Regions from separate parts of the Synechococcus sp. RS9907 genome, predicted to be linked through region 1. Evidence: riboswitches for the same ligand, from Rfam matches in the RefSeq annotation. Region 1 holds a riboswitch; the other holds the start of a gene.
What was found. Region 1 has a riboswitch for cobalamin ahead of SynRS9907_RS08150 (HupE/UreJ family protein). Riboswitches for the same ligand answer to the same signal wherever they lie in the genome.

Region 1 (11,071 bases):
CGACTGGACCGGTGATCGCAAGAACCAATTGGTGCTGATCGGCCGCGACATCGACCACACCACCCTGCGGGAACAACTACAAGCCTGTGTGGCGCATTGAGTCAAAGGACACCGCACCCTCGCCATAAATCGAGTTGTGGTTGTTCCGTCTTGACGCTGGTTCTCGTAGGTCGCGTGACAACGGAATCGCCTTTGCTCAGCACCCAGAGCGGTCATTTTTTAGTTTTTAAATCGGACTGACGAAGCATGCTCGCCAAAACATCCCCGTTCTTCTGCTGCATCGCCAAATCAACAACGTTGCTCAAGGCCAATCGACGCGCAAGCCTGTCCATACGTTGAAACCAATCACAAGCGACACATGGTCGACCACAACCATCAAAAGCTCACAGCTCGCGAGATGGTGCGAGCCCACACCTACCCGGTGCTTGCGGCTGTTAGCAGTCTTAGCCTGCTCAGCATCACGGTTCTGCTGATTCCACAAGCCGTCAAAACCCATCGCTACAACCGCTGCATCGATGCACAGGTCGCCATGAGGGCCAGCATCAATCCCAAGGGAGGAGAAGATCCCGGCAAGATGAATTACCTCAAGGCCGTTGAACACTGCGAAGGCTTCTAAACCGATGAACGCCATCCAACCGTTATTGGCTCTCAGCTTCGGGGTTTCGGCCCTGTTGGTGAACACAACGCAAGGAATAGCCCACGGCAAGGGGCTCTATGGCACCGAAGCCGAAGCCCGGCAGCGGGCGGCTGAAATCGGTTGCAGCAGCGTTCATGAGAACAACGGACGCTGGATGCCTTGCACGGATGAACGGGAACTCCACCAACAGCTGCGCAAGCAATGAAAGCCTCCAAAACAACCAGCCGGCAGGCGCGGCGCATCCATCGCTGGCTGGTGCCGATCGCCGCAGCACCACTGCTGATCACCGCAGGAACCGGCTCCCTCTACAGCGTGCTGCTGGAGCAGAACATTGATGCCTTCTGGCTGCTCAAGCTGCACACAGGACAGTTCGGCTGGCTCAATCTTCAGCCCGTGTACCCAATCCTGCTGGGGGCTCTCACCATTGTTGTGACCGTGTCTGGGCTGACGATGCTGCTCAGGCCGGCCCGCACAACAGGGGGTTGAATCAACCCGACTGCCTCACTCCGCGCAGGTGCAGCCGCAGGTGCCACTGCCATGGCAGGGCTCGTGGTTGGGATGGCCGGTAGCACAGGCCTCTGAACAGAAACTCTGCCCGTCGCGAACAACAGCTTGGGACGCCTTCACCTCACAGGTGCAACGCGGACAGGCACAGGGCGTAGCGGGAGCCATCACAACCAATCAACTCACTGTTGTCTAGGCCGAAAAAAGATGAAACCAGAGCAAACACACAATTTCCACACACAATTCCTGCAGAAATATTGATAACGATTCTCACCCCAGACAAGACGCCAGGCCAGCAACGTGGAAGCCCGAATCAATCAAAAACCTGGACAATTTAAACGACAAATCGAGAAAACAAATACCGACGAAATCAAATCATTCAACACTGCACGTTGAAACAACAAGATCAAGTCATCTGAGCTAGACAAAGCATCAAGGCCCAAAGGGATCAAACAAACCCCTACTAGCGGGTATCAAAAGATACGCGCACTCGGCTCATAGAAAAAACAAACGACCCAGCAGGTTGTCAAAGTAAGTGAGCCCTAACGGGCATTCCTGTGTGAGGAACCCCCATGAAGCTTTTCCAGCAACTGCTGGTGGCTCCTGCTGCCCTTGGCCTTCTGGCCCCTTTGGCTGTTGTCAACAGCCCAGCCGCCCAAGCCGCCGAGCTGAACATCAACGGCATTTCTGATGACGCCGCTGATGCCGAGCAGGTCACCAGCGTCACCCAATTCTCTGACGTTTACCCCACCGACTGGGCCTATCAGGCTCTGGCCAACCTGGTGGAGACCTACGGCTGCGTCGCCGGTTACCCCAACGGCAGCTTCCGTGGCAACCGTGCCATGACCCGCTACGAAGCGGCTGCCCTGCTGAACGCTTGCCTCGACCGGATCACCGAAGTGACCGACGAGCTGCGTCGCCTGCTCAAGGAATTCGAAACCGAGCTGGCCATCCTCAAGGGTCGCGTTGACGGCCTCGAAGCCCGCGTGGGCGAACTGGAAGCAACCCAGTTCTCCACCACCACCAAGCTGAAAGGTAAGGCTGACTTCTTCACGGGCGCCGTGAAGTATGCCGATCGCGATGCGTGCAACAAGAAGGGAGGCGCCTGCGAAGACGATGGCTTCAATTTCTCCTATCGCACCACCCTGAACCTCAACACATCCTTTACCGGGAAGGATCGTCTGTACACCCGTCTACGGGCGGGCAACATGAACAACGTCTGGACGCAATCAGACTCTTATCTGTCTGATTCCAAGAGTGGTGATAACACCTTGAAGGTGGACAAGCTCTGGTACAGCTTCCCCATCGGCAATGAGTTCAAGGTCACCGTTGGTGCGCTGATCGAGAACTACTACATGATCGAGACGCCCACCCGCTATAAGCCGATCCTGAAGGCGTTCAAACTGGGCGGGTACGATGCCGTTCTTGGTGCAAGCACCGGGCAGGGCTTTGGTGTGCAATGGCGTCAGGATGCTGATCCTGGCGATGCAGCCTTCAACATCGCAGTGAACTACGTCGCCGATGGTGGTGACGGTGCCCTGAGCAATTCAGAAAAAGGCATGTTCGGTGAAAACACCGATGCCTATCTGCTGAGCCAAGTGGGCTATGGCAACCGCAAGTGGTTCATCTCAGCGCTCTATGCGCTGAAGAATGCGCAACAAGACGATGGCGTTACGGAGGCCAAGGCAGCAATGGGGTATTCGACCCCAACTGCCAAAAATCTGGCTCACCCCCTTCATGCCGTCGGTCTGCGTGGTTACTGGTCACCAAGCGACAGCGGATTCATTCCCACCATCAGTGCGGGCTTGGACTTCGGCTGGGCAGATAGTGAGTACTACGGCAATGCCGAGGCCCTAAAAGGCTGGATGGTCGGCTTGAACTGGAAGGATGCTTTTGTCGAAGGCAACAAACTGGGGCTGGGCTTCGGTTCCTACTCCAGCTACGCCACCGAGATTCGTGACCGGCCCAATGGTGGCGATCAGAACTTCGCCATCGAGGCTTACTACGACTTCGCCGTAACCGACAACATCACCATTACACCTGCGGTGTTCTGGGTTGATGATGCCAACGGCAAAGATCAAGTTGATGGTGCCAACAAATTTGGTGGTCTGGTCAAGACCACCTTCAAATTCTGATTGCCAACATCAGCAAACAAGATAGCGCCCTTACGGGCGCTTTTTTTTGCAAAAAAAGAGAGGGGCTAGCGCCCCTCAAACGATCTGAATCACAGATTCACCAGCAGTTCTCACCCTCACCAATGGGAACACAAACATCTTCTTGTTCAGCTTTTTTGAGAAGAGCCTCAGCCTCTTCATTCATCACACTGTCGTCATCGACAGCTTGATCCGTCGACCACTCCTTCAATCCGCCCCCATCCTGGGCCTGCACCACCGGTAAATCAGCTGAAGCCAGCAGCAGGGACGAAGCGGCTAAAAACACAGAGACTGCAGAGGGTTTGGCCATGTTCCAACGCCAAAAAATCATTGTGATCAACGCTAGCGCCCAAGCCGCCAAGAATGAGCCAGATCAACGCATCATTTGAAACACCATCAATCGGAGAGCCGCCGCACAGCATTGGAGTAGGCCTGAAAAACGAGATCAAGCTCATCCGAACGTCCATGCTTGGCCAGCAATCCGCGCGCTCCAGCATCCAGGTTGAACAACAAGGAACGATCCTCAGCGGATTTCACATAGCTTTCGATCCAGCCGACACAGGCGTAGCGCGTCCCCTGCGTCACTGGCGCAACGCAATGCAATAAGGAGCTGGGATACACAACAACCTCACCAGCGCAGCAACGAAATTCCTCACCACCTTGCCCGGCCTGCAATTGCAAAACTCCCCCTTGATAAGAGGAAGTCTCACTTAAAAACACGGTGAAGGATAGATCGCGCCGGCCATAACGGGAAAACGGATTATCCACATGCCATCCATATCCATCGCCTGGCGCACAGCGAGAAATCAAAACACTGTGCACCTTTCGGATCAAAGCGAAACTCTTGATCAAAGGATCTGATTTCAATGCCTTCGACACCGAGTTCGCCACCCGAAGTGCCAAAGGGGATTCAGGATCAAGTTGATGATTCTTTTTAACCGAAGCCGCTTGCTCTCCCGCCGTGAGTCGTCCATCCAGCCAAGGCAGGTCGGCAGCACTCAGTTGCTGATAGATGGAATCAACATCAGCCTGCGAGAGCAGTGGACGCACAAGATGATCCATCCACAATGAGTGCAAAACCTTTGCACCACCCTACGCAGTCGACCAAATGATACGAAAACATCGCACAAACTGGCTCAGTGAGAAGACATCAAACACCTATGATGGTGGGATGAAGAGTAAAGCCATGTTGAAGGTTCTCGCTGGACTCTGCCTCGTTGTCCCACTGGTTGGATGCGCCTCTGTTGGTGCGCAGGAAGTGCGTGTTTATTCCGGTCGCCACTACAACACTGACCGACAGGTTTTTAAACGTTTCAGCGAGAAAACAGGGATCAAAGTTCGCCTGATTGAAGCCACCGGCATCTCACTGGTGGAACGGCTCAAACGAGAGGGAAGCAACTCCAAGGCGGACGTAATTCTGTTGGTGGATGCTGCTCGCATCAATGATGCTGCCAATGCAGGATTGCTGCAGCCAGTTCAGAGCAACACACTGAAAGCGAACATTCCGGCGCGCTATCGGGATCCATCCAACCGCTGGTTTGGCTTAACAAGACGCGTGCGCTCAATCATCGTCAATCCCAAGCTTGTTGATCCCTCCTCGATCAACAGCTACGACGATCTCGGCAAGCCGCAATTAAAAGGAAAGCTTTGCCTGCGCAAGAGAAAGAATGTCTACAACCAATCCCTTGTTGCCGACCAAATTGTCTTGAAGGGTCAAACCGGAGCAACTGCCTGGGTGAGATCAATGGTGGGCAATGTCAAACAGCCCTTCTTCTCCGGAGACACATCCCTCATTCGGGCCGTTGGCCAGGGCAAATGTGGCGTGGGCGTTGTGAATCACTACTACCTGGCACGCATGCAAGCCGGAGACAATGGCAAGGGTGATCAGGAGCTGGCAAAGAATGTGAAATTGATCATGCCCAATCCAGCTCACGTGAACATCAGCGCAGCTGGCATGGCCACCTCAGCCCAAAACAAACGGGAAGCCCTGAAGTTGATTGAATTCCTCTCATCTCCGCAGGGAAGCCAGGCGCTTGCTGGGCCAACCCACGAATACCCGCTGAAAAGTCAGGGCTCCTCAAATGTGCTGAAACAGTACGGACGGTTCACCCCGGACAACGTGCCCATCAGCGCGATCGGTGCCAACCAGAAGAAGGCGATTCAAGTGATGGCGCAGGCTGGCTGGCGCTGAGGCCAGCGAGCCATATCGTCAAAACTGAAGCGGTGAAGTTGCGATCAACTCTGGTGAGAGCTGCATCGTGACGTCACCGGACGCCATGGCCACCAGTTCCGCCTGACGCCATTTCGACATCAGGCGAGTGGTAGTCACCCGTGTTGCACCGATGAGTTCACCGAAGCGGTCGTGGGTGAGGCGAAACGGAAGTTGGTACGCATCGCGGCAACGAAATCCGAGTCGGTTCACCAGCAGCGCCATCAGGGCATGCAGCCGTTGCTCGGCCTGGCCCAGATGACGGATGCGCAGGAGCTGGAGCGTCCATTCATTCACCGCATCAAGACCCAGCTCATCCGTTGAGACAGCATCACGCCGAAATTTCAGGGCGGTGAGGGCCTCGATGCAAACGCCATCACTGCAGAGACGATCGGTGCGCAGGCGATCGCCCGACTGCAGAAACGCCAGGGTCATTCCCTCCGTTTCTTCGCAGGGGCAGTACACGCGGCATACCCCTTCAATCACCTCCAGCACCGTGGCCTGATCACGCCCGGCCGGATCAATCAACACCGTCTGCGAACGGGGCATGCTCAACGGAGCGATCGGATTGTCCGGCAGGAAGCGGTAGGCGGACGCGGTCACGGATTATCGCGATTGAGAATTGCTCGCAACAGTACAGATCTCTTGTCGATATTGCAAGTCATTCTCAATAAAGCTCCCAAATTGAGACCTTTTCTCAACTGCGGCCGAGACCTGCTCGTTGGCGTGCAGCAGCAGGGCGCGGAGCAACTGGGCATCTCCTTGTATTCGAAGCATTGGTGTGGTGACGGGCTGCCACCACTGCAACGGAGGCTTCAACAGGAGGTAGATCCGTTGCAACCGCGCGACGTCGCTATTGATTCACGGCTCAGAACACAAATGTCGTTTTGATCAGGCCGCCCAGTTGCTGGAAGGTTGAACCATCCGGTGTGAGCTCACCCATCGGTCGCGACAGATAGAACAGCGCCGGGGTGATGCTGATGTTGTCGGTCACTTGGAACTGATACCACCACTCCCAGATGAACTGGCCATCAGCAGGGGTGTCGCCACCTCGAAGATCCGTCGCAAAAACAGGCTGTCCCACAGCCACTCCGGCGTTGTTCCCCGCCACCAACACATCTTTCCACTGCAGCCCAGCCCTCCAGGACTGACTGGTGTTCACCTGGCCTTCGCGCTGGGTGTCGGACTGATTGATGCCCCAACCGAGCGACAGCGATGGAAGCCAGCCGCTCTCCAATGGCTGCCAGAAACCACCCAGGGCATAGGCGTGAGTCACGCCCCGATCACTGAAGCGATCCTTAACGAAAGGCGTGGCATACACGATCAGGTCTTGACCGTTTTGAACCTTGGAATACAGGGCAGCAACGCCCCAGTTGTCACCCTCCCAACCCAGCTGCAGGGTGCCGGTGCCTCCCGCCTCGTCGGTGGCGAAACCACCGGAACGGGTGTCGCTTGATGCACCATTGGCCGCGACATAGTTGGCCGACGCGCGGGCTCCGCTTTCCGCAGCCCAGCTGATGCCCACGCCCGCACCTTTGTTTTTGTTGTAAGCCCCCGGCGCTCCATTCACCGTGAGCACATCGAGGATCGGATCACTGGGATAGACGCTCGGCCAGATCGCGAGCATGTCTTCCTGGCCAACAATCGGGCCGGTGGTGATGGTGATCTCATCCCCCAACGGGAAGGAATAGAAGAGCTTGTCGATCGCCACCAGATTGGGGCGATCACCCTCCTGAAACGCAGTTTCCAGGGTGGCCAGACCCAACGGACCACCACTGCCGAAAACGTTGCCGTCTCCATCGAAATTGCCGCCACGCAACACCGTGGTCAATTGATCCTTGCCGGTGAAGGAGGTCGCCAACCCCAGCTGAAGGTCGTGGTTGAACGTTGTGCCGCCATAGTCACCATCGCTTCTGGAACGCAGCCGGGACGCGGACCCCTTGAAGCGGCTGGCTCCGAACACCCAGGTGGCCTGACCCTTGAGTTTGGTGGTGGTGGTGAACTGGGTTGCTTCCAGTTCGCCCACGCGGGCCTCGAGGCCGTCAACGCGACCCTTAAGGATGGCCAGCTCGGTCTCGAATTCCTTGAGCAGACGACGCAGCTCGTCGGTCACTTCAGTGATCCGGTCGAGGCAAGCGTTCAGCAGGGCAGCCGCTTCGTAGCGGGTCATGGCACGGTTGCCACGGAAGCTGCCGTTGGGGTAACCGGCGACGCAGCCGTAGGTCTCCACCAGGTTGGCCAGAGCCTGATAGGCCCAGTCGGTGGGGTAAATGTCAGAGAACTGGGTGACGCTGGTGACCTGATCAAGGCTGTTGCCACTGGCAGTAGCCGCGTAATCAGAAACGCCGTTGATGTTCAGTTCGGCGGCATTAGCGCCACTGGCGATCAGGCCAAGGGCAGCAGGAGCAACCAGCAGTTGCCGAACAAGCGTCATGGGTCAAGAGCGATGTGCCCATTACGCAACATCGGTTTCTAAGCGTCAAGCCATCTGGGCAAGACGCAACAAGAGGTTTCAGTCGATCAGGGCAACCCAGACAAAGGCCATGCCGATGCCCATCCAGATGCCGGCACCAAGCCGTTGCCCCTGGGAGCCCAGGCGCTCAACCAGAGACTTGGACCAATTGCTCACCACCAACAGCAGTGCGCCTTGGCCAATCAGCAGACCCAGGAAATAGGTGAACAGCGGGGTGGGTTCCGCACCAACGATGGTGCTGCCCAGCAGAAAACCATGCTGGGACACCAGCGGCAGCAACCAACGGGTGGAGGCCACGGTGAGAGCCATCAAACCCTCCACCACCAGGCTGAGGGAGACCATGGCCTCCGCCCAGGGAGCCACGGCATCCGGCAGGGGGATGAACTGCGAAAGAACACTGCCGCCCAGGCCAGCAGCCAGCAGAGGAATCACCCAGGCGCGGGGACGTTGCAGGCCGATGAAGGCGATGGCCAACAGAAACAGGAGATGGTCAGGACCCAGCAGCGGGTGCCCGATGCCACTGAGCAATCCCTGCAGGGGGGTGAGAGCAGCGCTGTCGCCCATGCCAAATGGGTGGTGGGCGAACGCTGGACTTGCCAGGAGAAGAACCGCCAGAAGCGAAGGGCCGGCGATCAGCAGCGGCCTGCGCAGGGCCAGTGGCAAAGAATTCAAAAGTCGATCCTCGTCGGTTTGATCTGGCGGGCGTTCTGACTGACGTGGGCGGAGGGCCGACGTTTCACAGCTGCGGGACAGCGGCAGATTCTCACTGCTCTTTCCCCGTTTCCTTCAGCGGCTGTTCCCCGCTGAAACCAGCGCCCCACCCTACCGGCGCTTGGCCGTCGCTCCTGACCAACAATCATTCGGCCTGTGGCGGTGCATCGGCAAGGTCGGTGGTGTGGAAATTCCAGCGATCACCGTCTTCCAGCCAGAGCTCCCAGGCCAGGCGGCGGCCGCTGCGTTGCAGTCGCAGCTGACCGCCAAAACCAGCCGGAGAGGGCTGGTAGAGCTCGGTGATGTCGTCAACAGGGGCTCCATCCCGGGTGAACACCTGCTCCACCTGCTCACCAAGCCGGGCCGTCAGGTCGCTGCGCAGCTCATCAACCGTCACGCCGGCTGGCTCGAGAAATCGAGCACCAGATCGCCGACGTCATCCCGGCTGATCTGAAATCCGAAACCATCAACGGTGCCGGTCCACAGGCCCGCATCGAGATCCGCCTCGATTCCCTCAAGCTGCTCCACCTTGTGATCAAAGAGCAGGCCGAAGCAATGGGCGGCGACCTGCGCGGCCTGAGACGCATCCATTTCATCCAGTTCGTGGGCTTCCACCGGACACCCATCGAGCAGTTCGGCATCGATGACGTTGCCGGACCCGACGTCCTCCACAAGAGCTTGCAAGCCAGCCAGATCGTTCATTGCCGTCGCCGTTGAAGCAACACACGCAACACCATCATCCCTGGGCCAGAGCGGTGGTGAGGGCCGTGTCCACGCTCAAGGTGCGCGATCCCAGATGCACGGGCTGCGCGATCACCGCCTGGGCCAACTCCAGTTCAAACGGAACAAAACCGCCCTCCGGCCCCACCATCACCACAGCCGCCCCCGCTGGGGTGTCGCGCAAGGGAAGGGAGGCCCCCATCTGGGCCATCCAGCAGGGCCGTCCGGCACAGAGATCCTGGAGCTGGTCTTCAACAAAGGGTCGAAAGCGCCGGTGCTGATGCACCCGGGGCGCCACCGTGTCGCTGGCGCGCTCCATCCCGGCCAGCAGCGCATCGTGCACCTTGTCGGGTGCGAGCAAAGGCGACTGCCAATAGCTCTTTTCAACCCGGGCGCAGTTGATCAGGTGAAGGTTGGCCACGCCGTATTCGGCCACGGTGCGGAACAGACGGCGCAGCACCTTGGGCCTCGGCAAGGCCAGAACAATGTCAAACCGATGGCGAGGCGGCGGTGGCTGGTTGAGGTCCACCTCCAGCACCACGGCATCTGCATCCAGGGCACAGATGCGGCCCTGGCCCAGATCGCCATTCAGCTCACCAACTCGGATGCTGTCGCCCACCGCAGCCCGAAGCACCGAACGGATGTGATTCGCCCGACGATCCACAAGACGAACCCTCCGTTCATCCAGCCAATCGGAACGGTTGAGAACAACGATGTTCATGGCTGGATCTCAGGGATCAACAGCACGCCGTCACCAACAGATCCGTCAGTTCAGCACAACCATCCCCACGGCCAACAATCCTCAGCAGTGTTCGAACACCCCGGGGATCAACTCCTGCTCGCGGCGCGCCTGAAACTCAGCGTCGGCAGCACGCAGCGCCGCAGGATCGTCCTGGAACCAGCAGCCATAAAGGAGATTCAGGATCCGATCAACATCGAGATCACGATCAGCCACGTCCTGCCAGAGGCGTTGGCTTAATTCGGCATCAGCCAGCTGAAATTGAGCCTGGGCCAGGCGTCGGGCTGCGTCGAAATGGGCCTGTTGCATCTGCCGCGACGGGGAGTCGTACTGAAGCAACCGTCCCTGGATCGTTTGAAGCAAACCCATGCCATCAGCTTGGCTGCATTCAGATTGAATCCGCAGATGCCGATCGACAATGGGTCGTCATGCTGGTTTTCAAACAGCAGCCCCAAAGCCAATCAGGAAAGATCGATCAAAGACTCGATCAACTCAGGCGATCAACACTGATCAAATCCCACCAGGATCCTGTCTTGCAAGGCAGCATGATTGAGGCCAGGACGGTGCAATTGCAGGGCCGGAAGAAGATCGAGCACAAGATTGTTGGCCCGGCGGGATTCAACGCAAACGCCAACGCGATCCCCGACGGAACGGGCCAAACGGATCTGATCCATCACCAGCTGCAACTGGAACATCTGCTGGTCAAGGCTTCTGGCCTGGACAGCCCCGTTGAGGCAGCAGCCCAGCAGCACGCTCAACCACCAACCCTGTGATCGCATCGGCATCACACCACCAGAAGGCATCCCCTCCTCAACGTCCCATGCCGCCTCCCCCTGGGGTGAGCATGCGAATGGCCTCGCCCGCCTGGAGCTCCAGCTGCACAGCACCGGGCAGGGGATGGGCCACCCCCTCACGGTCCAGCCGC
Region 2 (11,071 bases), 200 kb from region 1:
GCCACAGCCGCCACCATCAAGCCATGCACCCAGCCCCCATCGATCCAACGGGGATGAGCTGAAAGCAGCGACGCCGCCAGCACCATCAACACAGCCGAAGGCAAGGTGAACCCTGCCCAGGCCGCCAGGCCGCCAAGCCAACCGGCCCGGATCAGCCCCAGACCCATGCCCACCTGGGAACTCGAAGGGCCCGGCAACAGCTGACAGAGCCCAACCAGATCGGCATAGGCCTCAGCGGTGATCCAACGCTCCCTCTGCACAAAGCGCTCGTGGAAATAACCGAGGTGCGCCACGGGGCCACCGAAGGAGGTCAACCCCAACACGAAAAACTGAACAAACACCTGCAGCGAAGCGGGCATCAGCCTCCAATCCCTTCGCATGACGCTATTCAGGCCCTAGCCATCCGTAGGGCACGCAGAACACAAAGAATCTCGCGGCTCAGCTGAGGAAGCGATGAAGCCTCACAAACCATTGATCTCAACGTCGCCTCGACAATCGCCAGGAGATTGAAGCAAGCCAAATCACCAACACCAGCAGAGCCAGCATCGAAACAATTAAGAGGGAAAAGTGAACATCTGATGGGGCTGGAAACCTAGGTTTCCGCCCAAGAACCCGATCAAGAAGCGACCAGAGCAGGGGTCGAACAGGAGCGAACCCAACCCAGTTTTCGCTCCACTTCCTGAATCATTTGGCCAGCAAGATCCTTACCCGTCGCCGTTTCAATTCCCTCGAGCCCAGGGCTGGAATTCACCTCCAACAGCAAGGGCCCACGCTCCGAGCGGATGATGTCCACACCGGCCACATCAAGGCCGAGCGCCCGTGTCGCCGCCACAGCCAGCTTGCGCTCCTCAGGCCGGATGCGCACCGCCTGGGCGGAACCGCCCTGATGAATGTTGGAGCGGAAGTCGCCCACGGCTGCTGTCCGCTCAATGGCCGACACCACCTTGTTGCCAATCACAAAACAACGCAGGTCCTTGCCACCGGCTTCTTTGATGAATTCCTGAACCAGCAGGTTGGCGTTCAGGCTCTTCATGGCATTGATCACACTCTCTGCTGCCTTCTGGGTTTCGGCCAAAACCACGCCACGTCCCTGAGCCCCCTCGAGAAGCTTGAGGATCAACGGTGCACCGCCCACCATCTTGATCAGATCCTTGGTGTCGAGCGGAGAACTGGCAAAACCGGTGACCGGCATGCTCAGCCCATGGCGCACAAACAGCTGTGACGCCAGAAGTTTGTCGCGGGATCGTTTGATCGGCTCAGCAGCATTGAGCACACGAATTCCCATCGACTCAAACTGACGCGTGATCGCGCATCCGTAGAAGGTGACGCTTGGACGGATGCGAGGAATCACCGCATCGATTCGCTCGAGCACATTGCCGCCCCGGTAATGCATCTCGGGGTTCTGTGGATCAAGCCGCATGTAGCACTGCTTGACGTTGAGAAATTCCATGCGGTGACCGCGCTCCTCACCCGCCTCCAGCAATCGGCGGTTGCTGTAGAGCTCGGGATCCGAAGCCAACAGAGCAATGCGGAGCCCTGTGCGTTCGGTGCGCAACGCCGCATACATCGCTTCCAACTGGGCTGGTTCAACATCACCCAGTTGATGGCTCCCCTCAGGATCCACAAGCACGCGCCCCACCATCGCCTCACGCCCCAGCAGCATGCGGTAGCCCATCGCATCCCGGTTGGTGAGGGTGAGTTCAATCGGCCAACGCTGCTCGCCGAGCACCAACTCTTCCCGAATCACATAGCGGTTTTCAGAGATGCCGCTGGTGTTGCGCACGCTGCGTTGCTCCAGCACCGGCGCCTCATGGCGCACCACCACACTGCGGTCGTTCTGGAGCGGATGCACCTCAAAACTGATCCACAGTTCACCATCCCTCTGGAAGGGGACGATGTTGAAGGCATGCAACGACGACGTCGCCGCGCCGGAATCGACGCGTGCCTTAATCGCCGGCAATCCAAGCCCTGGCAGGGAGCACCACTCCTCACTGCCGACGATGAGTTTGTTGGTCAAGGCCTCTGTGGGTCCTTATCGAGAGAACACAAGATCCTAGATCGGCTGAAGACACCCCTAGCCAATTTTTGGGGCTTGTTGGGCACGACTGGCATCGATCAAACGATTCAAAAGAGGTGTTGGTGATCCGCCGATGAATGACTGCTGGGGCTGAGATCACCTCAGTCGATAGAAGGCTCAATTGCACGCCATTGATCCCAGTTGCACAAAATTCCAGGGACAACTCAGGGACGAGCCCCTCAGACCTTTTCCTGCAACTAAAACCCAAGTGGCAGCAGCGGCCAGAAACCCCAGCGCTGATCAGCAGGATTCACACCAGCTCCAGCCACCACACTCCCCATCAATGCAGTGATTCTGCAGAGGAATGGATCAGGCCAGGGTCAAACCACCCACTCCGGCGCAGAACAGCACAAGCCGCCACGCCGGTTGCCGCCATCTCACCTCGTATTCATTCCGGTATCGCTACGCCAAGGGGATGCATACCTAGAACGCGCCAATCGCCAACATCTCCGAAGCAATGGGGCGCACCATCGAGGTTCACCTAAAGAGCTATGCGCGGTTCAAGCCCAATGCAACGGCGATCATCATTGCGGCAGTGAGCGTCTCATTGCCCGATCCTTCTGACAGTGGCAGCTGCAGCAGGATGAACACCTAAAGAAGAGCTGCAAGCTCTGGAGAACCACCTGGCAGAAGCAAGTCGACTAGGCCCCTGAGGCTGGATAGTTGAGGGAGACGCGGGCTAGGGGGACCCGCGAACTACATCTCCCGGAGCGCTGGCAGTGGTGCTCGCGCCATCGAAATCATCAAATAATTGGCTTTCCCCCTCAAGAGTCTTAATGCCTAATTGGTGTTCAGGGGGTTACATATCGGCACCTACCCAGTCAGTGTTGAGGAGAGGTCAGTGGTGCCCTTCTCTGCGTCGAACAAATACGAAGGGGCGGACTTAGGGGGTCTACCCCTTTTTTGTTGACTGAGCAGAGCGGAAAACTCAAAGTAGTCACCGCACGGGGGCAGACCTCGTCATAAGCATTACTCCCTGTGAGAGAAATTAAGGCACTCAAAGTTGGTATCGAGCGGATAATCCACTGCGTTGCAGAGGGTTTACAAAACTCATTCGGGAACTACATGGAACTCAATGCTGGGTCTTCCGATTTTCTTTAGGTTCTTGCTTATGGCATTCGCGGGGACAATCGTTGCAACCATGGCTAGATCAAAAAAAGACTTCGCCTTGCTCGCGGGCACCTTCCTATTAGGGCTTGGAGCCTTAGAAGCAGTCCTTAATTTCTTTAGCTTCTAGGCCTTTCATGTAGCAGAACGAGATGAGCTGGGCTCCTGAAGCGAGTTGAGACTTTTTCTAAGACCGAAAAAATCCCATAGGGTGCCGACATGGGCATCCATCCAGCCGATCAACCGCTCCTTGAGCAGCAAGAGGAGGACAGCTTTGAGGCTTGGCAGAAGCGCAGAGCAAAAGAGGCGGAAGAGCCTTGGGCCTTCCCCGACGATGGAGCTGGATCTACAGAGGCGGCCTGAGATTGCTCCGCTAGTGAATCTTCAAGCGCGACGTGCGCGGCGGCTTTGAGCTGAATCCAAAGGAGATTCCTCTGAGCCCGTTGATATTGCGTGCAATGGACAGGCGAGAGCACGAAAAGGAGCGTGCATCCCTTCAAAGATGAGCGAACCTATTGGCGCGCCGCCTGAAAGATGGATTGCCATAACTGAGAAAATCTTCAAACGGTCTACAGACGTATTGCTCCGAGCCGCCGATCGGCTTCCCGTACTTCACCTGATTCAAAGCCACAGGCGTGCCACAACACGGACGGGATAATCAATGGCGCAAAGACTGATCAGAATCATTCGCAAACTCAAGGGCAGCCCAACTCAGCTCAACCCCGCTCAACCCAATTGAGACCCTCCTCAATTTCTTGCCTTAGAAGTGCAGCCTCATCGTTGGCACCATCGGCGACGAGGATTAAATACTTTCTGTATTCAGCCAGCCAAGCGATGAGGTTCGGAGTGCTGTTCGTCATGCTCTGCCCTTCATGCTGCATGCTAAGCAGCATCGCAACTTTGGCTGCTTAACCGTGGTGCGATGAGGGCAGGTTACACAAACCCAACTGTTCCCTCATCCCGTCGCCTCAGTTTGACCACCGACCTAGAGGAGGTCTGCACGAGCACGACACCCACATACTGATAACAGCCGAACGAGATGGCATCAGTAGCAAAAAAGGATATTTACTCACCTCAGCCATGGTTATCACCCGATGGTCCACTGTGGAGGTGAACCTTGGACCGAGGACTCAACGACAAATCTCAACGACGCAATATCGGAGCTTGAGGCCCGAATCGCCAATCCACGTCATTGGAGCAAAGAAGAGAATGAGCAGAACATCGAAAAGCTGCGTCAGCTCAACTTCCAAAAGCAACTTTTGATCGACTACGCCCAGAAGTAGACAACTCACCTGCGGATAGAGGCTGGTCACCCGCAGCTGACAGGCCAACCCCACTAGAAGCTATCCATGGATTCCCACACCACGGGTCTCCTTCATGGAGGAGGCTCCAATGGCTGAACGATCAACGCGAAGTCGGCTCACATACAGCGGTGGCGCAGGCCGGACCTACGCAGAGTCACTGCATTGGGGCATGAGGTGGGAAGGGCTACGCAGCCGTTGGTTCAGCCGCTTTGGTCGCTGGGCTGACGCAGAAGAGTGCTTGGCCCGCTTTGATCACCTCGAGCGGGAATACGCCGAAGAGGTCAAGCAGAACTGACCTTTGGCTACTAGAAGCTCACGGCCTCAACTGCAGCTGCCGTGAGTCAGAGGGAGTAGCCGCGTCAAATGAAGGATGGCCCGGGGGGACCCACCGGGAGTTATTAGGGAGATTCACTTTTCCCTCACCAGAAGGGGGAGGTGATGGTCCACTGTGGAGAGGACCTTCGGTTCGAGGACCCAGCGAGAGAACTCAACAACCAAATCTCGGAGCTTCAAGCCCGGGTTGCCTACCCACAGCACTGGAGCAGCGGAGAACATGAACAGCACATCGAAAAGCTCCGTCAGCTCACCTACAAAAAAGACCGTCTGAGCGATCGATCAGGCACCTCTCCCATGGGGCGAACTCATCACTGAAGAACTCTCCTACAAGTCAGTTGGCGCGTGGCTTGTCAATAAGCCACAGCAGCTTTACTACCAATTCACTGCTTCCAAGGATGGTTCTCAAGGCGAGTCAATCGTCATGCGTAGCTTCCATTGGCGGCCACCTGACGACCCGATTCCTCAGGGGAGTCAACTGATGACGCGACAAGAGGCGCTGGAAAAATGGAATGCACTCAAATCAATGGGCTGGAGGAGATGCGCCGGTCCTCTTCGATAGGGCAGTGAACGGGGCAACCAAGCTCTTACGAGTCGTTGGCAATTGGAGCAAAACCAGCAGTAGTCCAGAGTGCGGTCATGAAACAGCCGAACACACAGCGACTTAGGGCTCTACGGCTGTCTGCACTCGCAAGGGACAACAAGGTTGTCAATGCCATTCGCACCTCGATCACTCAGGCCCCTGATGCGCTTGTTAAGGAGTTGATGGACGTCCATGGATGGCCAGCGCATGAAGCCCTCTGCGCTGTTCAGCAGCTTCAGCAAGATGTCCTCGATGACACGACTGAACAGGCATCGGCGTGAAAGAAATCATTCGCAACGGCCAAGATTTGTTCGAGCGATTAAAGCCCCAGTCAGCTCTGGCCATCGCTTGAAGTGAGGGCTCACTGGCATTCGATGCACGCACGATTCGTATGTCTACCTTGCAAGTGTCGTCCTTTTTAGGGACATGGGATTCGACGGAGTCGATAAGACAGACCGCTTCATCATTGCCGCCAGGAGACGTGCGGAAGCTGCAATGCATGAGACAGATCCAAAGCTGACGGCGCTTGAGAAAGCGATGTGGCTCAAGTTGAAGCGAGGTGAACGCCCGTGCAAAAACAGCACGTCGTCCTAGGGAACTGCTCACCTGCACTTCAACAAAAGAGGAGGCCGCCCCTCCCAGATGGAAGAGACGGCCTAACTCGCTCGTTTATGCATTGCAGTCGACCTAGTCAGTACGTGTTGCCTTTGGGGATCTCCTTGGCAATGGGACTGAAAGAGGAAGGTCGAAGCGTCTGGCTTGTGGCAACCCTGGGGCCATTTGGACCAGGTGTGAAGCGGGACTCCTGCGGGGCACCTACGCACGGTGCTGAGGAGAGTCGACTGATCAGACGTCCACAGTTGTCGTCACAGACGAAATGCTCACGGTTGGGTTGAAAAGTTGGAGCAGGGGCCAGAAAAGTCAGGCTGCTTCTGCGATTTGCTCAGGTGGAGTGTCGGCCGTCATGGGCTCCTCCGATCTCGATGCACACACTCTCGGAAGCGATGGGGCATCAGGCAATCAGCTGTCCTGCTCATTGCCTTATGAGGCAGAACGCCCGATTGTTGGAACGGCGTGGCAATCCAAGTGCATGGTCCAGAACCATGAAGCGGGAAGCTCGCCAATCCAATGCCACCGGTCGTCGGTGATCCGCAACAAGCCTTGGTGATCCACGGAGCTGAGATCACCTCCGTCGATAGACGGCTCAGTTGCACATCATTCAGCCCAATTGCACAAAAAACCAGGGACAACTCAGGGACAAGCCCCTCAGACCTGTTCCGGCAACAACCGGGTATCAGCCGTTCTTCCGTCCCAGAAACAAGACCATGATGATGGAAAAGCAAACGATGCCCTGTGAGCAGCAGTCAAAGCAGCATCCCCTCACTGCGCAAAGCATCAGAGCAAGACTTACCAGCGGTCCTTCAACTTCATCGCGCAGCCTTTCCAGCTGGAGAGGGTGAACAGATCATCCAAGTCATTCACGAGCTTTGGTCTGACACCACAGATGCAACACATTCAGCGCTGCACTGGGTCATCACCGCGCACCAGACAACCATCGTTGGACATCTCAGCCTCAGCAGCATCACAACCCAAGACAGCCAAATGGTGGGTTGGATTCTTGCTCCCCTTGCCATAGTCCCCACCCATCAAGGCCAAGGGCTTGGCTCTGAATTAGTCGATCACGCCATCAGGCATGCCCTGAGCAGCCATCAGCCGCGAATCCTGGTGTATGGGGATCCTGCCTTTTACGGCCGCTTCGGGTTTGATCGTCAACAAGCCATCAATGTCAAGCCTCCATTTCCATTGACGCAACCGATGGGATGGCAGGGGATCAGTGCCAAAGGGAAGGAACTCCAACACCCCATCGAGTTGAGGTGTCATCCAGCTCTGATGCACGCACAACTGTGGTGATGACGTTGAGGTGATTGAACCCAGAGTTCAAGCGCCAATCACGGGGCGAGTCGTGCAGGGTCAAGATGCCCAGCAAGCCCCCCGTATCAGGGAATCAAAGGCCTGGATCGAAAACCGTCAGTACCGATGTTTGTTCCATTCTAACCGGACTGGCCGCAGGCGCTGTTCATGTCGTCGGCGGCGCGGATCACCTCGTGGCGATGGCTCCCTTCTCCCTCAACCGACCCCTCGCCGCCTGCCGCAGCGGCCTGGCCTGGGGTGCCGGTCATTCCGCCGGGGTCATTGTTCTCGCCCTGATCGCCATCGGCATCAAGGGCCTCGCCCACGTTGAGGCCATGTCCTCCTGGGCGGGGTCTGGTGACAGGAAAGGGTGCGGGTCTCCCAGCACATCTCACCTACCTGTGAGCGGCGACAGTTTGCCCTGAGTCTCTGGGGTTCGCCCTCCCTCAGTTGAGGGATGCCGTAGTGGAGACAGTTGTAGAGGGCGACTGAGGGATGGCAGGAGACCAGTTCCGTGTTCAAGAACTGAATCCGTTCATGGAATGGCACCTCCCAACCAACCTCTTCCAAGTGTTCCGCTGTCAGGAACAGGAGAACCGTCGGGAGAGGTAGTGGGCACCTATCAAGGTTCGGTTGCCAGTAAGCAATAAGAAAGGCGGCAGGGAATGCCGCCACTGAAGGGGACTAATGCGTCGAAAGTGCTGGCGGCACTGGCGATCTCAGCAGTTCAGGGTCATGCCCCAGCGCCACCCGCCAGCAGACCCAACGGACCAAAGGCGAGCAACCCACCGATGGCAAGGAAGGCAACTGCTGCCGCCTTGCTGACCGATGTGGGCAGTTTCTTGAGAAGCAGATAGGAACCGCCGCACACCAGCACTGAACTCAGAAGAGCACCGCTCCACCAGATCAGGGTGCTGCTGTCCTTGGGTGCCTCCAGTCCATGGAGCATGGCGTGAATAGCGATGCCTCCTGCGACCACCACCCCGCTGATGGTGGTGAGGTTGGAGGTCTTGGCGACTTTGCCCGCTACCAGGATCAACGCACCTACCGCTGAGATCGCCAGTGCCGCCAGCACTTCCGCAGAGGTGACGGTGAATCCTGTGAATCCCAAAACAGCACCGATTACTGCCCCGCCCAGTGCCCACAGCAGCAGTTGGGAGGAGATGAAGGACGCAGCAGTGCCAACTGCCATCAGCATGAGCAGGTGATCTAACCCCAGCAGTGGGTGGGTCAGACCGCTAAGAGCGCCACCACCAGCAGTGCCATGAGCAAGAGCGGGATGGGTGCCAAGGACCACAGCGGATCCAGCGGTCAGGGCAACCAGGGGGAAAAGGGAACGTTTCATGGAATGCCTCGGTCCTCGCCGAGAACGAATGGGATTGGAGACGGCGAGTGTTCTGACTGAGGGGCGGCGAACCCCATCACAGTTGCGGGACAGCGGCGGACTTGGGGACTCCCTCACCGCACTTTCCTCGTTTTGCCAACCTCTTAGGAGGTCGATCCGTCATACCCACTTATAACTTTTCTACCGCCCCTTGCCGACTGCCAATGCGATTGCCCCTGAGCAAGACGGCAAGACCTTTCAGGACAGGGTGAAGGACGCAGTAGTGGAGACAGTTGTGGAGGGCGACTGAGGGATGGCAGGAGACCAGTTCCGAGTTCAAGAACTGAATCCCTTCATGGAATGGCACCTCCACGCTTCAGCGCCGTCGTTAGAGGTCGCCTCAAAAGAAGCGAACAGGATCGCCAGGATGATTGGTAGGAAGACCCGAGTTCTGGGCGAGGACGGAGAAGTCCTCCATGAAGTGGATCCATCAATATCAAGTCGTTGATGGGCGACTGATGAGGTTTCTGCTTCTCCCCCTATTGCTCCTGCCCCTCACCGCTCCAGCACTCGCTCAGATGAAGTACGTCCTCCAATACCAGGATCAGTTCGGGTCCTGGAAGAGGTGGGGTGAGAAGCACAACGAGGGCGATGCCTACAGGACTGCCAAGACGAGAGCGAGGGCGACAGGAAAGCGGTTCAGGATCGTTGATGGCGAAGGGAGCCTCATCGACCTTGTAACTCCCTAACCACGACTTGCAGAGTGCTCTTTATCGGGTGACGGGAAATCAGACCCAGGATGCTGCACGTAAATGGATCTTCATGGTTTTATCAAGTCCATCCTGATCCCAGGCGTGATCCCATAAGTGCGGAATTAGCGCAAGTTCCCTTGACGCCACAACACTTGTGAGTCACTCGTGATCTCGCTACGGCAGAGGTAGAAGCGGAGCACTGATGCCTTTCATTCGCATCGCGCAAACGCCAAAGGGTTCAACGTTGGATGCTGTTGGCGATAACCTCTACAGAGTTTGCGATCGGTCTGGTCATTGTCGATCAGTCCAAGGTCTGTGGAACGCAGAGGAGTTTCTAAGGAACCTTGAGCGAACCAGCACGACCAAGCGAAATTGCCTGCTGCCAAAACCTGTCAGGAGACAGCCAGGCGACTGGTGATTGTGGGTAGGGCGTATGGGCGCAAGCATTTCTCCCGTTGGTTGTGTAGCGGGACGAACCTATGATTGAGGTGCTGACCCACCGAGGTTGGTGAGTGCGTCAAGTAGACGGGGTGGGACCCGCCTTTTTTTGGGTGCCTGTGTTGGTGACACACAGGCACTTCTAATTGTGTTGTTGGAATTTGGAATGCTCGGCAAAAACTGCTGAATTGCCAAGAACAACTGGCATGAATGAGTCTCGGATGCGAAAGCGACTCCCACCCTCTCCCTCCGCAATGGTCCGATCGGCGCAGAACGAGAAGAACCGGCAGCTCTCTATTGGAATCGCCTTTTTGGCAGCAGCCTTCATGGTCTTGATCGCTTTGATTTTGAAGCTGGGCTACTGCTGCGAGTGGTTCGGAATTCACCCGCAACTGGGCTGAGTCCTGGGCAGCTTTTGATCACATCCCAATCCGACAGTGATCGGTACCGAGGCGGCTTAAAGGACAGCGACACAACCTTGATCGGCTGATCCAGGGCTTGCCCTCACAACAAGTGGTAGGCAACAGACCCACGAACCAACAAAATCTGAACAGTGATGAATCACCATATGAAGGTGCTGCGACAGCTCCAGAACCTTCTGATCACGGCGTTTCTCGGCCTGCTGTTGGCCTACGGTGCTGGCCGGGTGGACGCCTGCGTCGAAGGCCTGGCCTGGGGCATGCCGTTCGAGCAAGTGGCGATCCATCTGGGTGAAGGCCAAGCTCTGAGCCAAGAGCAGGCCGGTCGCTACGTCAAGCGAGATGTGTTTCTGGATCGACTCCCCGTTTCACAGGCCACCTTTGAAGTTGACCCAGAACAAGGGCTGACGAACCTGGCTTACGAGTTCGCCATTGATGACATGACGGAGGTGCTTGCAGGCCTGCGCGCCCAACATGGGCCACCGCTGAGCACGAGCCTCGACCACGAAAGCCATAACGACCAGGTCTGGGTCTGGAACACCGGTGAAGACCTGATCACTGCCGTGAAATCAGAGGCCGCCGGCCAACAGGCCTTCCTGATCTCTTATCGGCCGAGCCGATTGCGTCCTGAAATGCTTTGACTCGGCGTACTTCAAATTTGTACCTCTAAAGAGTCACAAGTTCGATCCCAAGGCATCACCACTTCAAACTGACGATTGCAGTTCATCGTTGAGGTGATCGAATCTTCAACGGGCAGCCCACATTGCCTCGGGGTGAACCACCTCAATGCCATGGGCTGCTCTGAGCTCCACGAGTGGAACAG

Region 2: another riboswitch for cobalamin. It lies ahead of SynRS9907_RS09265 (HupE/UreJ family protein); the one in region 1 lies ahead of SynRS9907_RS08150 (HupE/UreJ family protein).

What each region holds. Positions count from the first base shown of each region.
Region 1 is NZ_CP047944.1:1,467,100-1,478,170, forward strand. It holds gene SynRS9907_RS08095 (GTP-binding protein) at 1-100, shown strand, start outside; gene SynRS9907_RS08100 (hypothetical protein) at 359-616, shown strand; gene SynRS9907_RS08105 (DUF3721 domain-containing protein) at 621-842, shown strand; gene SynRS9907_RS08110 (hypothetical protein) at 839-1,123, shown strand; gene SynRS9907_RS08115 (conjugal transfer protein TrbI) at 1,139-1,309, opposite strand; gene SynRS9907_RS08120 (iron uptake porin) at 1,714-3,276, shown strand; gene SynRS9907_RS08125 (hypothetical protein) at 3,374-3,655, opposite strand; gene SynRS9907_RS08130 (Fe2+-dependent dioxygenase) at 3,691-4,356, opposite strand; gene SynRS9907_RS08135 (extracellular solute-binding protein) at 4,481-5,485, shown strand; gene SynRS9907_RS08140 (Crp/Fnr family transcriptional regulator) at 5,504-6,052, opposite strand; gene SynRS9907_RS08145 (iron uptake porin) at 6,372-7,937, opposite strand; gene SynRS9907_RS08150 (HupE/UreJ family protein) at 8,016-8,648, opposite strand; cobalamin riboswitch at 8,656-8,805, opposite strand; gene SynRS9907_RS08155 (hypothetical protein) at 8,833-9,084, opposite strand; gene SynRS9907_RS08160 (hypothetical protein) at 9,081-9,389, opposite strand; gene SynRS9907_RS08165 (16S rRNA (uracil(1498)-N(3))-methyltransferase) at 9,424-10,128, opposite strand; gene SynRS9907_RS08170 (hypothetical protein) at 10,210-10,515, opposite strand; gene SynRS9907_RS08175 (hypothetical protein) at 10,647-10,931, opposite strand; gene SynRS9907_RS08180 (hydantoinase B/oxoprolinase family protein) at 10,957-11,071, opposite strand, start outside.
Region 2 is NZ_CP047944.1:1,665,146-1,676,216, forward strand. It holds gene chrA (chromate efflux transporter) at 1-359, opposite strand, end outside; gene rimK (30S ribosomal protein S6--L-glutamate ligase) at 617-1,567, opposite strand; partial or broken gene SynRS9907_RS14165 (ATP-dependent zinc protease) at 1,625-2,017, opposite strand; gene SynRS9907_RS09235 (hypothetical protein) at 3,404-3,547, shown strand; gene SynRS9907_RS09240 (hypothetical protein) at 4,315-4,497, opposite strand; gene SynRS9907_RS09245 (hypothetical protein) at 4,562-4,783, shown strand; gene SynRS9907_RS09250 (DUF1651 domain-containing protein) at 5,132-5,383, shown strand; gene SynRS9907_RS14170 (GNAT family N-acetyltransferase) at 6,758-7,315, shown strand; partial or broken gene SynRS9907_RS14085 (hydantoin utilization protein A) at 7,453-7,665, shown strand; gene SynRS9907_RS09265 (HupE/UreJ family protein) at 8,049-8,660, opposite strand; cobalamin riboswitch at 8,685-8,836, opposite strand; gene SynRS9907_RS09270 (hypothetical protein) at 9,158-9,388, shown strand; gene SynRS9907_RS09275 (hypothetical protein) at 10,398-10,889, shown strand; gene SynRS9907_RS09280 (hypothetical protein) at 10,995-11,071, opposite strand, start outside.